Regions from separate parts of the Mucilaginibacter yixingensis genome, predicted to be linked through region 1. Evidence: riboswitches for the same ligand, from Rfam matches in the RefSeq annotation. Region 1 holds a riboswitch; each other region holds the start of a gene.
The links. Region 1 has a riboswitch for cobalamin ahead of ABZR88_RS09845 (TonB-dependent siderophore receptor). Riboswitches for the same ligand answer to the same signal wherever they lie in the genome.
Positions count from the first base shown of each region.

Region 1 (4,218 bases):
GAAGGTGCCTCAAAAAAAGCCAAGACGTTTTTGGGCGATCTGGGCGTCACTATTTATAACGATGTGCACGTTACCAGTTACAACGGCGATCTGCTGACTATTGACAACGGTACCAATATTAAAACCCGGAACGTATTTTGGGCGGCCGGTGTGCGTGGTGAGGTACCGCAGGGTGTTGACGCTGCACCGCTAATGCGGGGCAACCGTATAAAAACCGATGATATTAGCAGGGTAGAGGGCTATCAGAATATTTTTGCCATAGGCGATGTGGCCGCTATGATTAGTGCCTCAACACCCGAAGGTTTGCCTGGTGTGGCCCCGGTTGCCATACAACAAGGTAAGCACCTGGCTAAAAACATTGCCAACATAGTGACGGGAAAACCTACGGTGCCATTTAAATATTTTGATAAAGGCACTATGGCCACCGTCGGTCGAAACAAGGCAGTGGCCGATCTGGGTAAACTGCACTTTCAGGGCTTCTTTGCCTGGTTGGTATGGATGTTTGTGCACTTACTCTCGCTGGCCGGATTCAGCAATAAACTGATTGTTTTCTGTAGCTGGGCTATCAATTACTTTAATAAGGATGGCGATAATCGTTTAATTGTGCGCCAGTTCGATACGGAGAAAATGATGGCTGAGCCGGTGGCGAAGTGATGAGCTTCTAAGATAATTTACCATTACATCATTGCTTCGTTCATTGAAATGACGTTGTAGCAACGGTCGACTAAATAGTCGACCGTTGATGTGAAGAAAGACTCAAGCATTAATTTCTATTCCTCGTCTTCTTGCAGGATAATTACATCGGTAACATGTGCTATATCCATGTATCTCTTAAAATTGGTGATATCATCCTCCACCATTTTCTCAAATAGCGGATTGATCAAATGAGCAATACTGGCGCCCACAATGCCGGCTGGCGGCAGGTAGGTGATGGTTACGTGTACCATCGTAATATCAGGATCTGGCGTGTCTATAAATCGCACGCGGCCGGCATTAGTGATCACCGAATCGGGCATTGACTGCCATACAATTACATTGCCAGGCTCGTCATAAACAATTTCGGCTTCCCAGCTTACATCGGCTACATTGGCGGGCAGTTTTAATGACCAGCGCGATTGTTGTTCGGTCAGCACATCAACACTTTTCAGATGCGTCATAAACAGCGGCAGATTATCCAATCGGCGCCAGAAATCATAGACCTCCATACGTGATTTGTTGACTGTTACGGATGTATTGATGTTCACCTGTACCGGTCTCGTGCTATTGCGGCCAACCATTTCATAAACAGGGCAATGGCCCGTTACACCTCGACTGAGCAAATAGCCGCCTGTGCCAATTTTTACCAGGCTAAAGAATGGCTTTGAGAAAATATGTTTTAAACCCGAGAGGCTTAGTTTAGCTCCGCTGATGATTGATACATAGCGCTCCGGCCAGTTAAGGTTGATAGTATGTTGATGATGGGCCGGTTCTACGGCCGCGTTTCTTTGTGCTAAAGTTGTCATGCTATAAATAACACCAGGTACAGGTAAGGGTTTTAAAAATGTAGTTGACAGATAGCTATTTGGTATTAAGCCGAGTTGTTTTACCTTTGCGCCGCTTAAGGTTCTTGCCGACTAACTAGTCTGTAAGATTAAAAGGGAATCCGGTGTGAATCCGGAGCTGTCCCGCAGCTGTAAGCTCTGTAACCGATATCCGGCCATTGGTCACTGTTTTAGAAACGGGAAGACAGGATAGAGGGGAGCAAGCCAGAAGACCTGCCTCAAGCTAAATACTATTCACGGCTTTCGGGGATTGAAGCTTGAATGTGGATGCTTTTCAGTATTTCCGTTCCAAAATTCATTTTCGGCATTGCTGTGGGTTTGATGCTCACATCAACATGAAAAAAAACTTTATCGTAGTTGCTGCAGGCCTGGGGCTTGCACAACTGGCACTGCCGGCCACAAAGGCGCTGGCACAAACGCGTGACACAACCACCCGCGATTTGAACACCGTGGTAGTAACTGCTACCCGTTCTCCTAAAACATTAAAAGAAATTGGCAGGGCAGTTACCGTAATTTCGGCAGAGCAGATCAAGCAATCACAAGGTAAAACATTGCCTCAGTTGCTTAATCTCGTTCCTGGATTGATGTTCTCCGGAGTTACAAATGCGCCAGGTCAGGCTACCGAGGTTTATTTACGCGGCGCTTCTGCCGGTAACACCCTGATCTTGATTGATGGTTTCCCTGTGAACGATGCGCAATCAATTGCCGGCAACTATGATCTGAACTCTATTGCTATGGACCAGATTGATCATATTGAAATATTGAAAGGCAGCGGTTCTACGCTATATGGTTCTGATGCAGTTGCTGGTGTAATTAATATTATTACCCGCCACGCGCAAGGCAAGGGTGTAAAGGCTGCGGTGCAACTTAATGGCGGTAGTTATAATACTTTCCGTGAGTCGGCCGATATTAATGGCATGGTTAATCAAACAGGTATCGCTGTCAATGTCTCTAATACAGATTCACGTGGATTTTCAGCTGCTGCGCCGCCGTCAGGCAATACCTTGCCTTTTGATAATGACGGTTTTTATCAGCGGTCTATCAGCGCAAATATTTCGCAGTACGTATCATCTGCCTTTACTTTAAAAGGTAATTTGCAATTGAGCCGCAATACCGGTGATCTGGATTTTGATGCTTTTACCGACGATAAAGACGATACCTATAAACGGACCTTTATGTTTGCTGGTTTAGGCGCCGCCTGGACATTACCCGCAGGGTCTTTATTGGTAAACGCCAGCCAGAACAACGTTTGGAGTGATTACAACAACTTGCCTAGCGACAACTTTAATACTGCCTCTGCCAGTCAAAATTTAGGCCGGGTAAGCAACATTGAAGCCGTATTTAATTATACGTTTGATAAAAACTGGAGCATCACCAGCGGAGCTGACTATAAATATTACAATACCATCCAGCACAGCGCTTACCGTACCGATGGCTACAATCCGCCGCCTAGCAGTGTTTATGGCAGTTCAAACATTACCAGTGTTTACACCTCATTATTTTTTAAAGCCGGTATTTTCCATATAGAAACCGGTGCACGATACAATCATCACAATACATATGGCGATAACTTTACTTATACTATCAATCCCTCAGTTTATGTATTTGACCGCCTGAAAGTTTTTGGTACCATAGCCTCGGCTTATAAAGCGCCTACGCTGTACCAGCTATATGCCGCGCCTTATGGCAACTCGGCTTTAAAGCCAGAAAAAACAACTGCATCATACGAAGCCGGTTTTGAGTGGGAGGTAATCAAGAAGGTACTAACCTTTAATACCGCTTTCTATCAGCGTAAAATAAAAGATGCTATTACTACAGATAGCAAGTTTGTATACCAAAACATCAACAGGCAGAACGATAAAGGCTTTGAAAGCGAACTGGGCTTTAAAAAGGATAAGCTTACTGCTTCGGCATATATGACTTATGTGGTAGGTAAACAAACAAATGCCGCAGGGGTAGAGGTTAATAATCTTTATCGTCGCCCTAAAAATACTTATGGAGCAAACGCCAGTTATCAGGTATTGCCAACTTTTGTTGTTGGCTTAGATTATAAATATATGGGAGATCGCCAGGATCAGGACTTTAATTCGCCGCCATACCCAGCTATTGTAGATTTAAAGCACTATAATCTGCTGAATGCTCATTTGCAATGGCAGGCTACTAAAAAATTGATGTTGTTTACAGATCTGAATAACATTCTGAATAAAACCTATATAGAATGGTATGGCTATAGCACCCGTAAAATAAACTTTATGAGCGGCCTGAAATATCAGTTCAATTGATAAGTTTAGCTGTTAATTAAAACTATATTGATTAACTTTGAGGGTTAAAATAGAAAACAGAACATGACCGCACAACAAAAAGTTGCCACCCGCAATGCCGTTTTAATACTGATGATTGTGTTTGCCGCCGCCGCGCGACTGCTAACCTTTAAATTTCAGTTTATGAGCAATTTTACGCCGGTAGGTGCCATGGCACTGTTTGGCGGCGCTTATTTTAGCGATAAGTGGAAAGCTTACCTGGTGCCAGTGCTTGCGCTTTTTGTGAGCGATATGCTGATTAACTCGCTATATCATCTCAATCCGTTTGCGGTGAGCCTGCCAATGTACCTGTGCTTTATTGCCATGGTACTGATAGGCACGCAGATCAAAAAAGTAAACGTGGTAAACGTGGGTGT
Region 1 is NZ_CP160205.1:2,445,950-2,450,167, reverse strand. It holds gene ABZR88_RS09855 (NAD(P)/FAD-dependent oxidoreductase) at 1-654, shown strand, start outside; gene ABZR88_RS09850 (SRPBCC family protein) at 771-1,502, opposite strand; cobalamin riboswitch at 1,584-1,777, shown strand; gene ABZR88_RS09845 (TonB-dependent siderophore receptor) at 1,877-3,823, shown strand; gene ABZR88_RS09840 (DUF6580 family putative transport protein) at 3,887-4,218, shown strand, end outside.

Region 2 (4,218 bases), 1.3 Mb from region 1:
ATCGAAAAGATCCCTCCCGCTCCTCGCAATGACAAGTTTGGTTTAGTAATCCTATCCCCTAAAACACCAGTTGCGCCGGGAAATAATACCCGGTATAACTCAGATCTTTTTTCAAAGCGCCGGTAGCGGCATCATAAAAGTTCAGATCATCAACAGCGTAATTGGTGCCAAAGCCCGATTTTACCGTGGTTACCAATACCTGATTCTTAACAGGGTCAAAACCAACGCCTGAACCATACAACTCTTTGCCTGCATCAATAGTGATAAACGGATTGGTGAACGACGAGGCATTGCCATCGGTATATTTATAAATAGTAGTAGCACCGCTAAAAGAACCATTTTTGGCAAGATAGATAGCATTCTCTTTGGTAGACGCTGCGATAGAACCCGGGTGCCATGCTGCCCATGAACCATAAACGGTAAACGGAACCGTGATGGTAGTAACGTTAGCTGTAGCCGGATCGATCTTTAATAATGACGTACCTCCTGCTGCCCAGACCGAGCCATCTGGCGTGCGGGCAAAACCTACCAGGATACCTGCTACAGTTTTTACTACCGAGTAATCGGCGGCATTTAATACAACCAGCCCTTGCGTAGCCGAAATAACGAAAAGGTAGTTACCGGCTTTAACAATATCGCCAATCTGGCCTGATATAGTGCTGATCTTGGTGCCCACGGTCATGCTGCTCAAATCCAACGGATAGATACCTGAACCTGATGTAACGAGTGCGTGCGTGTTATCCAACCCCACAAAAGCGCGCCAGTCTGATGTTGATGCAGCCGCTACACGACCGGTTTCTTTCAAACTATAACGATCCATAGCTACCAGCGGACCATGCGCTTTGGTCAACAGGTAAATCTTATCGTTAAACACGGTTGCAAACTCCACAGTTGAGGTAGCCGGGTTCAGATCTTTATCAGGGTTCTCTTTGGTAAACACGCTATCTTCTTTCGTGCCGGTATCATAACGATAAAAACTCAGCGAGCCGGTACCGTGCCCAAACCAGCCCTCGTTGGCTATGAAGAAACCGTTTTCATATTTTCCGTAAACGTGGATGGTGTATTTACTGGTGGTGGTGCCGCCGGCATTGGTAGCTGCAAAATTAATCTGCACATCGCCGCGGGTATCAGGAGTATAGGTAAAAGTAGAGTCGGTGCCTTTTTGGGTGCCGTTGACGGTCCAGCTATAGGTTACGCCGGTTTTGGCAGCCAGCTTTGGGTGCAGGGTGATGGCTTTGCCTACGGTTGCGGTGTCCAGTCCGTTCTTGGTTAGCGTAACAGCGGGTTTGTCAGGCAACAGGTCCTGATTTTTCTTACAGGCTGCTGCGGTCATCAATATCAGGGCTGATAAAAAGATGGCGGCCTTGTTGTTGTTCAATTGTTTCATGTTTAATAATATATGTGTTTGATTATTTCTTCAATAAGCTCAGATCGGCAGCGCCCGTAAACTCGGTTGATTGCTCGCCCAACCAGCCCATGTTGGCCAGTATGCCGGTTTGCACTTTTATAAAGTCGATACCTTTCAGATTGGCCTTGTTGCCCTTTGCGTCAATAGCAGTGGCGATGTCTATCTGGTCGCCCCCTGCGCTGTTATCGCCATAGCCATAATCAAAAGAGGCACTGGTAATAAAGCTGGGGTTACTCATATTGATATTAGTTGACGGCAGCAGCGTGCCGGTGTAAGTAACCGTATTGCTTTTGATGCCTTTGGGATAATAGGCCTGTGTATGGAACACGTTGGTTTGCACCACGCCGGTTTTACCCTGATTGTCTTTCCACGGCACGCTGCAGGTATCGCAAGCCGGGCGGGTGTAGGTAACGCTGTAGTTGCGGATGTAGCCGGGTTTAAAATAGGCGCTGCCCTGTATCTCGTACCAGGTATCATCAGCCTTGCCGTTGCCGTTGGTGTCTTGCATCACCCAGATCACAGCGGGCTCGGCAAATGAGGCAAAGGCATTACCGTAAACAATAAAGTCGGCCTGGCCGTCGCGGTCCATTACGGTGTGGTCAAAGCCAACAGTAATATAACCGCCCCAGGCGCCCAGGCTTACCAGTCCCTGGATAGTTTTTAGGGTACCGGTGGCGGCGGTGGTATCAGAAATTGTGGTGTTGACGAATTGTCCTGGTGCCGGGTTAAACTCAATCAGTTGCGTTACATAGGCGTTGCTTTGGGCCGTGGTTGGGCGAATGGTAGATAAAGCGGCGTCATCAGCCTTATCTTTTTTACAGGCTGCAAAAAGGCTGGCTGCTAATACGATAGCGAGTAAGGCATTAAGTTGATGTGTTTTCATGATTGTATGTGGGGTTAATGGATAAATGCGCTGGGGTGGAAATAGCTTGGGCGGGAAATAAAGACGGGAAGGCCGGTACCGCGCGGAGTTTGCGCAGCAGCAAGTGACCGCCGTTGGGTAACGACGGCAAACAAGAAAGATGCAGACAGTAAACGCCACAGCGTTTAGCCAGTACCAATGATTTCATGCGTGTTGTGAGTTTGTGCCCACAGCAAACAGAAAGACATCACTAAAAAATGATAATACACTACGGTATGCTCATTCCAGCTTCAATCCCCGAAAGCTATGAATTATAGTGCTGTGGCAGGTCTTCTGACTTGCTTCCCCTCGGCCCGGTCTTCCCGCCGCCTTTCGGCAACAGTGACCATTATTGAATGGGCCTTGGTTTTTTAGAAGCTTACAGCTGCGGGACAGTTCCGGATTCTCACCGGATTCCCTTTTAATCCCGATCGTGAGTTCGGGAACCAAAAGCGCTGCAAAGGTAGGGTATTTGGGGATGAAATGGAAGTAGATATGTATAACCCATAATTGCCAGCTTTGTCATGCTGAGGAACGAAGCATCTCTGAGGACCATCCTATTTGCTCATCCACAGAGATACTTCGCTATCGCTCAGTATGACAAGTTAAAAAAGGATGTCATGCTGAGCCCCGTCGAAGCACGGTGGGAGGGCCTCTCCGCGCAAGTCTTCGACAAGCTCAGACTGACAGCCCTCTCGTTTGTCATTTCACTTTTATAGTCCACTGCTGGGATTCTAATATTCAGTATGACATATTCACTTGAGCTTCAATCAATCTCCTTTCTTATTAACTAACCTTAAACCCGCTGTAAACAGCGCCTTTATTTATTGTTGTGATGTTAAATATTTATTCAACCAACCTTAACATAGCACATGTTTTTACAAGCTAATGACGGAGACACACGCACTACATCAACAAGCTAATAATCAATTATTTAATCAAATAATTTACACTTATTAAACACTAACTGAACGCTTATTTTTCAATTGTTTAATATTAGCCTATACTGATTAATGATTAATTAATTCAGGCTTCGCATTATCTAAAAACGGCTACTCTACTTTTAAAACTATCAAACATTCTGTTCTTACACCGGGGCAAAAAGCAATAAAAAGCCAGACCCGGTTCGGTTAGAAAATTGATTTGTTTTAATCCATTTCATGCAGAAAATTCTGTTTATCACAGGCTCCCTCAACCAGACCTCTCAGATGCACCAGATTGCCGATGAGTTGCCTGAGTACGACTGCTGGTTTAGCCAGCTTTTCACCGATTCGCCGGTAGTAAATAAGCTTATCCGCCGCACATCGCTGTTAAACAGCACCATATTGGCGGGCAATTTCAAGCTTAATTCAGAGCGTTACCTGCGCAAGCATGGCCTGCAAATTGACTATGCCGCCCGTCGTAATGATTATGATCTGATAGTCTACTGCAGCGATATGATCATCCCGCCCCGCATGCGCGACACCAAGACCATCTGGGTGCAGGAAGGCATGACCGACCGCTACACGCCCGTAAGCCATATTGTAAAAGCTACCGGGTTACCATCATTCTTAACCGGTAATACCTCGCTCAACGGCTCATCCAACATTTGCGATGTGTACTGCGCGGCCTCTAATGGTTATAAAGACTATTTCGCCAAAAACGGTACAGACCGCCGCAAGATTGCCGTGACCGGCATGCCTAACTATGATAACGTTGCCCAGTTTCTGAATAACGATTTCCCTCACCGCGACTATGTAATGGTAGCCACTACCGATATGCGCGAGACCTACCGCTATGAAAACCGCCCCGCCTTTATTAAAGAAGCGGTGAAAATTGCTGGCGGCAGGCAACTGCTGTTCAAGCTGCACCCAAACGAAGTGGTAGATCGTGCGGTAGCCGAGATCAAAAAACACGCTCCGGCTGGTAC
Region 2 is NZ_CP160205.1:3,729,069-3,733,286, forward strand. It holds gene ABZR88_RS15030 (DUF5074 domain-containing protein) at 59-1,387, opposite strand; gene ABZR88_RS15035 (cell surface protein) at 1,410-2,291, opposite strand; gene ABZR88_RS15040 (hypothetical protein) at 2,272-2,478, opposite strand; cobalamin riboswitch at 2,576-2,775, opposite strand; gene ABZR88_RS15045 (hypothetical protein) at 3,470-4,218, shown strand, end outside.
Region 2: another riboswitch for cobalamin. It lies ahead of ABZR88_RS15040 (hypothetical protein); the one in region 1 lies ahead of ABZR88_RS09845 (TonB-dependent siderophore receptor).

Region 3 (4,218 bases), 1.0 Mb from region 1:
CATCTTTCCACTGGTAAATGCCGCCATTGGCAACCACGCTGCGCGGGTGTGCCAGACCGCTAAACCAATGCACGGTATCAATCTGGTGGCTCATCCATTGCCCGGCCAGGCCAGATGAGTACGGCCAGAACAAACGGAACTCCAGGTATTTACGTGGGTCAAAAGCCTCGTAAGGGCGGTTCATTAACCAGCGTTTCCAATCGGTGTCTTCTTCTTTTAATTTATCAAGCAGGTCAGGACGGCGCCAGCGACCGGGTTGATTTACGTTCCAGGTCAGCTCTACCATGGTAATAGGGCCAAATTTGCCCGATTTAATAAAATCTGCAGCGGCATGGTAGTTAGAACCACTGCGGCGCTGCGAGCCGATCTGCACAATCTTACCCGATTCTTTTACCGCTTTGAGTGCGTAGCGGGCATCCTCCATTGTTTCGGCAAACGGTTTTTCTACGTAGGCATCGCAGCCGGCTTTTACGGCTTCGGCGCAATGGCGGGCGTGCTGGAAATCGGCGGTGGAGATGAACACGGCGTCAACCGCTTTACTGTCGTACATTTCTTCATTGTTGCGAAAGGCTTTTACATCGTTCTGCATTTTATCCTTCCACATGGCGGCACCCTGCTCGCGGCGTAGCTTCCAGATGTCTGAAACGCCTACTACCTCAAAATTGAGTTCTTTGGCGTGATTCATAAATGCAGGCATGTGCGAGCTGCGGTGACGGTCTGAAAAACCCACTACACCCACACGCACACGGTCATTAGCACCAATAATGCGTTTGTAGCTTTTTGCGCTGAAGCCATTTTTGGCCAGCATTATACCGGCGCCAGCTAAGGCGGCCTGCCTGATAAATGTACGGCGAGATTGTTCCATCTTCTTTTTGATAGGTTTTAATAGATAATAAAGGAAATTGGTTTATACCGGCTTTAGGACCCCGGCCATTATTGATGAAAATATAGAAATTGAAAATCAATTACAAGCGTAACAATGATGATATAAAGTGGGGTTGAGTTCAGAAGTCTTGATTGCGGCCTAAACTATTGTCATTGCGAGGAGGAACGACGAAGCAATCTCGTCTCACGCTTAATCATGCGACGAGATTGCTTCGTCATCCCATAACACGACCTCCGCTATTCCTCGCAATGACAAAATTGAGATGTCCTTCTATCAACAAAAACCCTATCTTCGCCCTGCTTTTGGTTCCCGGTTTTACGCCCGGGATTAAAAGGGAACACGGTGTAAATCCGCGACTGTCCCGCAGCTGTAAGCTTCTGTTAACCAAGTCCATTCTAATGGTCACTGTGCGCCGCCGGCGCGTGGGAAGACCGGACTACCTGGAGGAAGCAAAGTCAGAAGACCTGCCATAGCTTTAACATTATTCATAGCTTTCGGGGATTGAAGCTGGAATAGCGATACTTTTCGGTGTCTCTTTATTCTTTTGCCTTTTTTCTGCCTGCGGCTATACGCTAAAATCTACCCAAAAAGATGAAGCCTGCCTGGCGCTCTGTGTGTTTATTGCTGCTGTTCCTGCCGATGGGAATTGCCTCTGCGCGTGCCCAAAAACGCGATACTACCAAAACCGATACTCTGCGAAAGCAGCACTTAAAAGAAGTGCAGGTTAAGGGTTTACGCAAAAATCAGGAGAAAGATATGATCCCGGTGCAAACGCTATCAGGGCAACAATTAAAAGATTTGAGCACTCATTCTGTGGCCGATGCTGTGCGCTATTTCTCGGGTGTGCAGGTGAAAGATTATGGCGGCATCGGCGGACTGAAAACCGTAAACGTGCGCAGCCTGGGCACCCAGCATGTGGGCGTTTTTTATGATGGAATTGAATTGGGCAATGCCCAAAATGGGGTGGTTGACCTGGGGCGGTTCTCGCTGGATAATATGGAAGCCATCTCGCTTTACAACGGCCAAAAGAGTGCCATTTTTCAACCGGCAAAAGATTTTTCATCCGCATCGGCTATTTACCTCACTACACGGGTGCCGAAGTTTGAGGACGATAAAAAGGATAACTACCAGTTTGCTTTTAAAACCGGCTCATTCGGGTTGGCTAATCCGTCAGTGCTTTGGGAACACCAATTGCGGGATTCTCTATCCACATCCTTTAACGCTGAGTACCTGTACACCAACGGTCGCTATAAATTTATTTATGCCAAAGCCGGCGGATATGATACCACACAGACCCGTCAAAACGGCGATGTGCGGGCGTTGCGGTTAGAGGGTGGGTTATTCGGTCGTGTTAAAGATGGCGAGTGGAGCACAAAGCTGTATTTCTATAACTCTGGCCGTGGCTATCCCGGTGCGGTGGTGCGTAGCGATACCAACCTGGTTCATCAGGATAGGCAGTGGGATGACAACTTCTTTGTGCAATCAGCATATCAAAAGAAATTCAGTAGCTTATATAGTCTTAGGCTGAGCGCGAAGTATGCTTATGATTACCTGCATTATCTGTCGGACCCACGACTGGATGTAAGTACGCTTTACATCAATAATCATTTCCGGCAGCAGGAGGTTTATCTGTCTGCCGCCAACTTGTTTCAAATTACACCGCATTGGTATGTTAATCTCTCAGAGGATGGCATGTGGAACAAGTTGAATGCCGATCTGGTAGATTTTGTTTACCCCACGCGCTACACTTCTTTAACAGCATTGGCAACTACCATCAATCTCGGTAGAGTACAACTGCAAGGCTCGTTATTGGAAACTTTTGTGCACGAGACTACTCGCGTGGTTAACAGTGCGGCGGGTAATACGCAACAACTCACACCATCGCTTATTGCCGCCTGGCGCCCGCTTGCCGACAGTGCTTTTAGCGTTCGTGCTTTTTACAAACGCATTTTTAGGATGCCTACGTTGAATGATCTTTACTATACTTTCATCGGCAACATTAACCTCAAGCCAGAATATACCACCCAATATGACCTGGGCTTCCGTTGGGAGCGTATGTTTAACGATGGCGCGCTTCGATCAATCGAACTGCAGGTTGATGGCTATTACAACCAGGTACAAAACAAAATCATCGCTGTGCCTACTACCAACCAATACCGGTGGACGATGATTAACCTGGGGTATGTAAAAATCAGGGGGATTGATGTGAGCGCGCAAGGTAACTGGGCTTTATCGGCAAAACTGCTGTTGAGTACGCGACTCAGTTACACCTATCAGCGGGCGCAGGATTTTACCGATGTTGTCAGTCCGTATTACGGCGGACAGATACCTTATGAGCCCTGGAACAGCGGTTCTGTGGTGATGAATCTGTCTTACGGAAAATGGAACGTGAATTACAGCTACATCTATACGGGCGAGCGGTATGATGCCATTGCCAACATCCCCGAAAACTATCATCCACCGTTTTACACGCACGATATTGCTTTGACGCGCACACTGCAACTATCAGGCAAACAATTCAGACTCTCGGCTGAGATCAATAACCTGCTCAACCAGCAATATGAGGTGGTGCAGAGCTACCCCATGCCGGGCACCAACATCAGGCTGATTATCCAAATGAATCTATGAAAAACTTAAATATTGCGGCACTCTGCATTTTAGCGTTTGCCATTATCTCAACCAGTTGCCGCAAAGGCAATGACCCCATACAGCAACCAACCACCACCCAGGTATCTGGTGGGACAGACGATGGTACCATTAAAGGTTTCTTTCTGCTGAACGAAGGCAACATGGGCAGCAACAAAGCCACCATTGACTATTACGATTATCCCAGCGGGAAATATTCCAAAAACATCTATCCATCGCGTAATCCCAACGTGGTGAAAGAGTTGGGCGATGTGGGTAACGATATCCAGATCTATGGCAGTAAGTTGTATGCGGTCATCAACGTATCTAACCTGATCGAGGTGATGGATGTAAAGACCGCCAAACACATTGCTACCATTACGGTACCTAATTGCCGGTATCTGGCTTTTGATAAGGGTTATGCATACGTGAGCTCATACGCTGGTCCGGTGCTGATTGATCCTAACTCGCGGTTGGGTTATGTGGCCCGGATAGATACTGCTACACTGAAGGTGCGCGATACCTGTGTGGTGGGTTATCAGCCGGAGGAAATGGCCATTCGGGATAATAAACTTTATGTGGCTAATTCGGGAGGGTACCGGGTGCCCAATTATGATAACACCGTTTCGGTAATTGATCTGAGTGCTTTTAAGGAGACGAAGAAGATTATTGTCGGCATTAACCTGGATCATATTAAGCCTGACGGA
Region 3 is NZ_CP160205.1:1,399,323-1,403,540, forward strand. It holds gene ABZR88_RS05745 (Gfo/Idh/MocA family protein) at 1-865, opposite strand, end outside; cobalamin riboswitch at 1,173-1,373, shown strand; gene ABZR88_RS05750 (TonB-dependent receptor) at 1,478-3,514, shown strand; gene ABZR88_RS05755 (YncE family protein) at 3,511-4,218, shown strand, end outside.
Region 3: another riboswitch for cobalamin. It lies ahead of ABZR88_RS05750 (TonB-dependent receptor); the one in region 1 lies ahead of ABZR88_RS09845 (TonB-dependent siderophore receptor).

Region 4 (4,218 bases), 2.1 Mb from region 1:
GTGGCGCGATGGTTTCTGGGTGGGCGTTAACTATGGCGATAAAGCTTACGAAGTGCCGATTCCAGAAGGCAAAAAAATACTGATAGGCAGCCGCGAGCTAAAACCGGCAGATGTGGTGGTTTGGAAAGATTGATAAAAAATCCCCTCTCATGTCATTTCGAAGAAGCAGCGCTGGAAATGCGTGTGAGGGCGACTGAGAAATCTTTTCGATGAGGTATCCCAACAGGTCGCCCCGAAAAGATCCCTCCCTGCGGTCGGGATGACATTAGGGCAAAGAGAAAAGAGCAAGAACGGCGGGCCATTTGGCCCGCCGTTCTTCGTTGTTAATCGCTGGCGCGAGATTGCATCTCGTACCTAAACTGCTCACACAGTTTGCAACTGCATTACGCCTCAACTTCAATCAATTGCCGTGCAGTTTGTGCGGCGGCAATCATGTTTTCCAGTGCCGCTTTGGTTTCTGGCCATTTGCGGGTTTTCAGGCCGCAATCTGGGTTTACCCAAAGGTTTTGTGCAGGGAGCAGTTGAGCCGCTTTTTGCAATAGGTCAACCATTTCCTGAGTTGTTGGAATGCGCGGTGAGTGGATATCATACACGCCCGGACCAATCTCATTCGGGTATTTAAAGCCGGCAAAAGCTTCCAGTAGGTCCATTTGCGAGCGCGATGTTTCAATAGTGATCACGTCGGCATCCATAGCGGCTATGTGGGCTATAATATCGTTAAACTCGCTGTAGCACATGTGGGTGTGGATCTGCGTGTCATCCTGCACGCCCGATGCCGAGATGCGGAAGGCCTTCACCGCCCAGTCCAGATATTGTGGCCAATCGGCTTTGCGCAATGGTAAGCCCTCGCGGATGGCCGGTTCATCAATCTGAATAATGCCGATGCCAGCTTGTTCTAACGCCACCACCTCATCGCGAATGGCCAGGGCAATCTGATTGGTGGTGGTTTCGCGCGGCTGGTCATCACGCACGAACGACCATTGCAGGATGGTTACCGGTCCGGTTAACATGCCTTTCATGTGGCGCTCAGTTTGGGCTGCGGCAAAGGTGGTCCAACGCACAGTCATATCCCGCGGGCGGCTCACATCGCCATAAATAACCGGTGGCTTTACGCAGCGGCTACCATAGCTCTGCACCCACCCGTTCTTGGTGAACAGAAAGCCGTCCAGTCGTTCGCCAAAGTATTCCACCATGTCATTACGCTCAAACTCGCCGTGCACCAATACGTCCAGGCCAACATCTTCCTGCCAGCGGATGGCGGCTATGGTAGCTTCTTCAATAGCTTTTTCGTAAGCGTTTAATGACAGTTCGCCTTTTTTGAACGTTGCACGAAGCTTGCGGATATCATCTGTTTGCGGGAACGAGCCGATGGTAGTTGTAGGGAAGAGTGGCAGATTAAAACGCTCACGCTGTACTTCGCGGCGGATGGCAAATGTATGCAGTCGCTCGGCGTCCTGCGCAGTCAGCGCGGCGGCGCGTTCTTTTACGGCAGGTTTGTGTATCTGGGTAGAGTTGCGGCGGGCCTCTATGCTTTGCTTGTTGGCAGCCAGCAGCGCGGTATCGCCCTCAAAAATAGCTGCCAGATCTTTCAGCTCCCCCAGCTTTTGGCGGGCAAAGGCCAGCCAGTTTTTTGTGCCATAATCCAGTTCGGTTTCCAGTTCCAGATCGCACGGCACGTGTAATAGCGAACATGACGGGGCGATGAGCACACGCTCGGCACCAATTGCCGCAACCGCTTTATTAATCAGCGCCAGCGATTTTTCATAATCGTTTTTCCAGATGTTGCGGCCATCAATTACGCCAAGTGATAGTTGCAGCCTGTCTGGCAATTGTTTCAACATCTCATCCAGCTGCTCTGGTGCACGCACCAGGTCTATGTGCAAGGCGGCAACCGGCAGATTAACGGCCAATGGCGTGTTATCCTGCAGGGCACCAAAATAGGTAGCCACCAAAATTTTGATACCGCTTACGCGATTGGCTATGGCCTGATGCGTATAAACCAACGCTTCTTTTTCTTTAGCCGATAGATCAAGCACCAGGCAGGGCTCATCTAGCTGCACCCATTTGGCGCCAAGGGTTTTAAGGCGATTAATGATCTCCACATAAACCGGTACCAGTTTTTTGATCAGGTCAATTCGTTCAAAACCGACTTCTTTCTCTTTACCCAGCAATAGGTATGATGCCGGACCGATCAGCACAGGTTTAGCCGCATCGCCGCAGAATTGCTGCGCTGCGTTAAACTCGCCAAACAACTTCTCTGAAAAAATGCGGAACTCTTGCTTAGCTGTAAACTCCGGAACGATGTAATGGTAGTTGGTATCAAACCATTTGGTCATCTCCATAGCCTTGATATCCAGTCCGTCTTTTTGATAGCCGCGGGCCATGGCAAAGTACAGGTCGGTCTCGTGGTTGTTTTTGTTTTGAGATAGCACAGGCGCATAGCGTGAAGGGATGGCTCCCAGCAGCATAGACATATCCAGCACCTGGTCATAAAAACTAAAATCATTACACGGGATGAGTGCCATACCGGCATCTACCTGTAGCTGCCAGTTTTCCTCGCGGATCTTCCGGGCTGTTGCATTCAGCTCTTTAAGGCTAATGTTGCCTGCCCAGTATTGTTCGCAGGCTTTTTTTAATTGTCTTTGGCTACCAATACGCGGGTAGCCCAGATTTTGCGTTAGCATTTCTTTTAAAAGATTAAATAAATAAATCGGTTAAAAGCTCTTTGGCTAAGCTTCGCAATGCTTTATGTGCAGACGGAAATAAAAAGACAGGGAATAATGTTGCCGCAGATGCACACCGTGCCCCCAGACAATAAAATAATTTGAACCTGACCAATTGCTTCATACCGCGAAAGCATTGTCAATTCAGTATATGGCAGGTCTCCTGGCTTGTAACATTTTTGCCGTCCTTCCCATCTGCTCAAGGGGCAGACAGTGGACATGTGTTTGGCAAAAACCGTGTACGTTACTTACAGTTGCGCGACAGCCTGTGATTTGCACACAGTTCCCTATTAATCTACAATTAAGTAAAACCTATACCGGTTGATGAAGTAAAGTAAAGAACTACTGCTGCAAATGTAGTGATTAGGGTTTGAATAGTGTTGCCCTATTTTATAAGCCTGCAGGCCTATAGAGGCAATCGATAACAATTTGATAAAATATTTTTTCGGGGCACTGGGGTATCGCCCAATAATGGTGTCTATTATCTATAGAAAACACATAGGTTTTCCTTCATTAATTGGTTATGCAGCGCGGCGGCCCCTCAAGCCGCCACTGCTGTTTTTTAACTGATTTTTGCAGGATAGTGCAGGTTGGAAGCCATTGTTTTTTAGTTAATATTTGTAACAAGCTTGTTGTTTTGTAATGTGTTTTTTACATTCAAGCTATATAAACGACCAATTTTAAACCACAAAAAGCCACATTTCGCCTGAATACCGGTTTTTTGACCTAAAAATTTATTTCAATGTCTGATCAGGAAATTGAAGCTCTGATTGCTGATGTAGCATTGCGTAATGACAGGCCTTCGTTTAAAAGGTTGTACCTGTTTTATTACCGCAAGTTGTTCTGTCTGGCCAAATCGCTCGTCAAATCAACCGAAGAGGCTGAGGAGATTGTTAATGATACTTTCTTGAGCATCTGGCTAAAGCGGGCTGATTTGCAGCAGATCAGAAACTTTACTATTTACATCTGTACGGCGGTGCGTAATAAATCATTAACAGCGATGTCTCGTATGAAGGTTTATGAGCACCTCTCGCTGGAGGATATTGATATCGACCTGAAAGATACCGGGTATGACGGCGAGGAAAACCTGTACTACGCAGATCTGAACCGCATTCTAAGTAGTTCTGTAGATAAGCTGCCTAATCAATGTAAATTGGTGTTTAAACTGGTTAAAGAGGATGGGTTTAAATATAAAGAGGTGGCAGAGCTGCTCAATATCTCGGTAAAAACGGTAGAGTACCACATGGGCAACGCTCTCAAAAAGATAGCCGAGCGATTGGCAGACGCCGCCAAACCGGCAAAAAATATTATTTGATTCACCTTGTCAGATAAATAAAACATTGTGTCATTGCGAGCAGGGCAGAGAACTGGATTGAGCGCGAAGCAATCTCGTCGCACGTCTAAGCATGCGACGAGATTGCTTCGTCACCCTTTGGCGCTTATCCCGCGCCGTTCCTCGCAATGACAAAATTTAAACATAAAAGGCCGCTCTTTA
Region 4 is NZ_CP160205.1:4,551,616-4,555,833, reverse strand. It holds gene ABZR88_RS18620 (beta-galactosidase) at 1-133, shown strand, start outside; gene metE (5-methyltetrahydropteroyltriglutamate--homocysteine S-methyltransferase) at 384-2,684, opposite strand; cobalamin riboswitch at 2,859-3,054, opposite strand; gene ABZR88_RS18610 (RNA polymerase sigma-70 factor) at 3,466-4,038, shown strand.
Region 4: another riboswitch for cobalamin. It lies ahead of metE (5-methyltetrahydropteroyltriglutamate--homocysteine S-methyltransferase); the one in region 1 lies ahead of ABZR88_RS09845 (TonB-dependent siderophore receptor).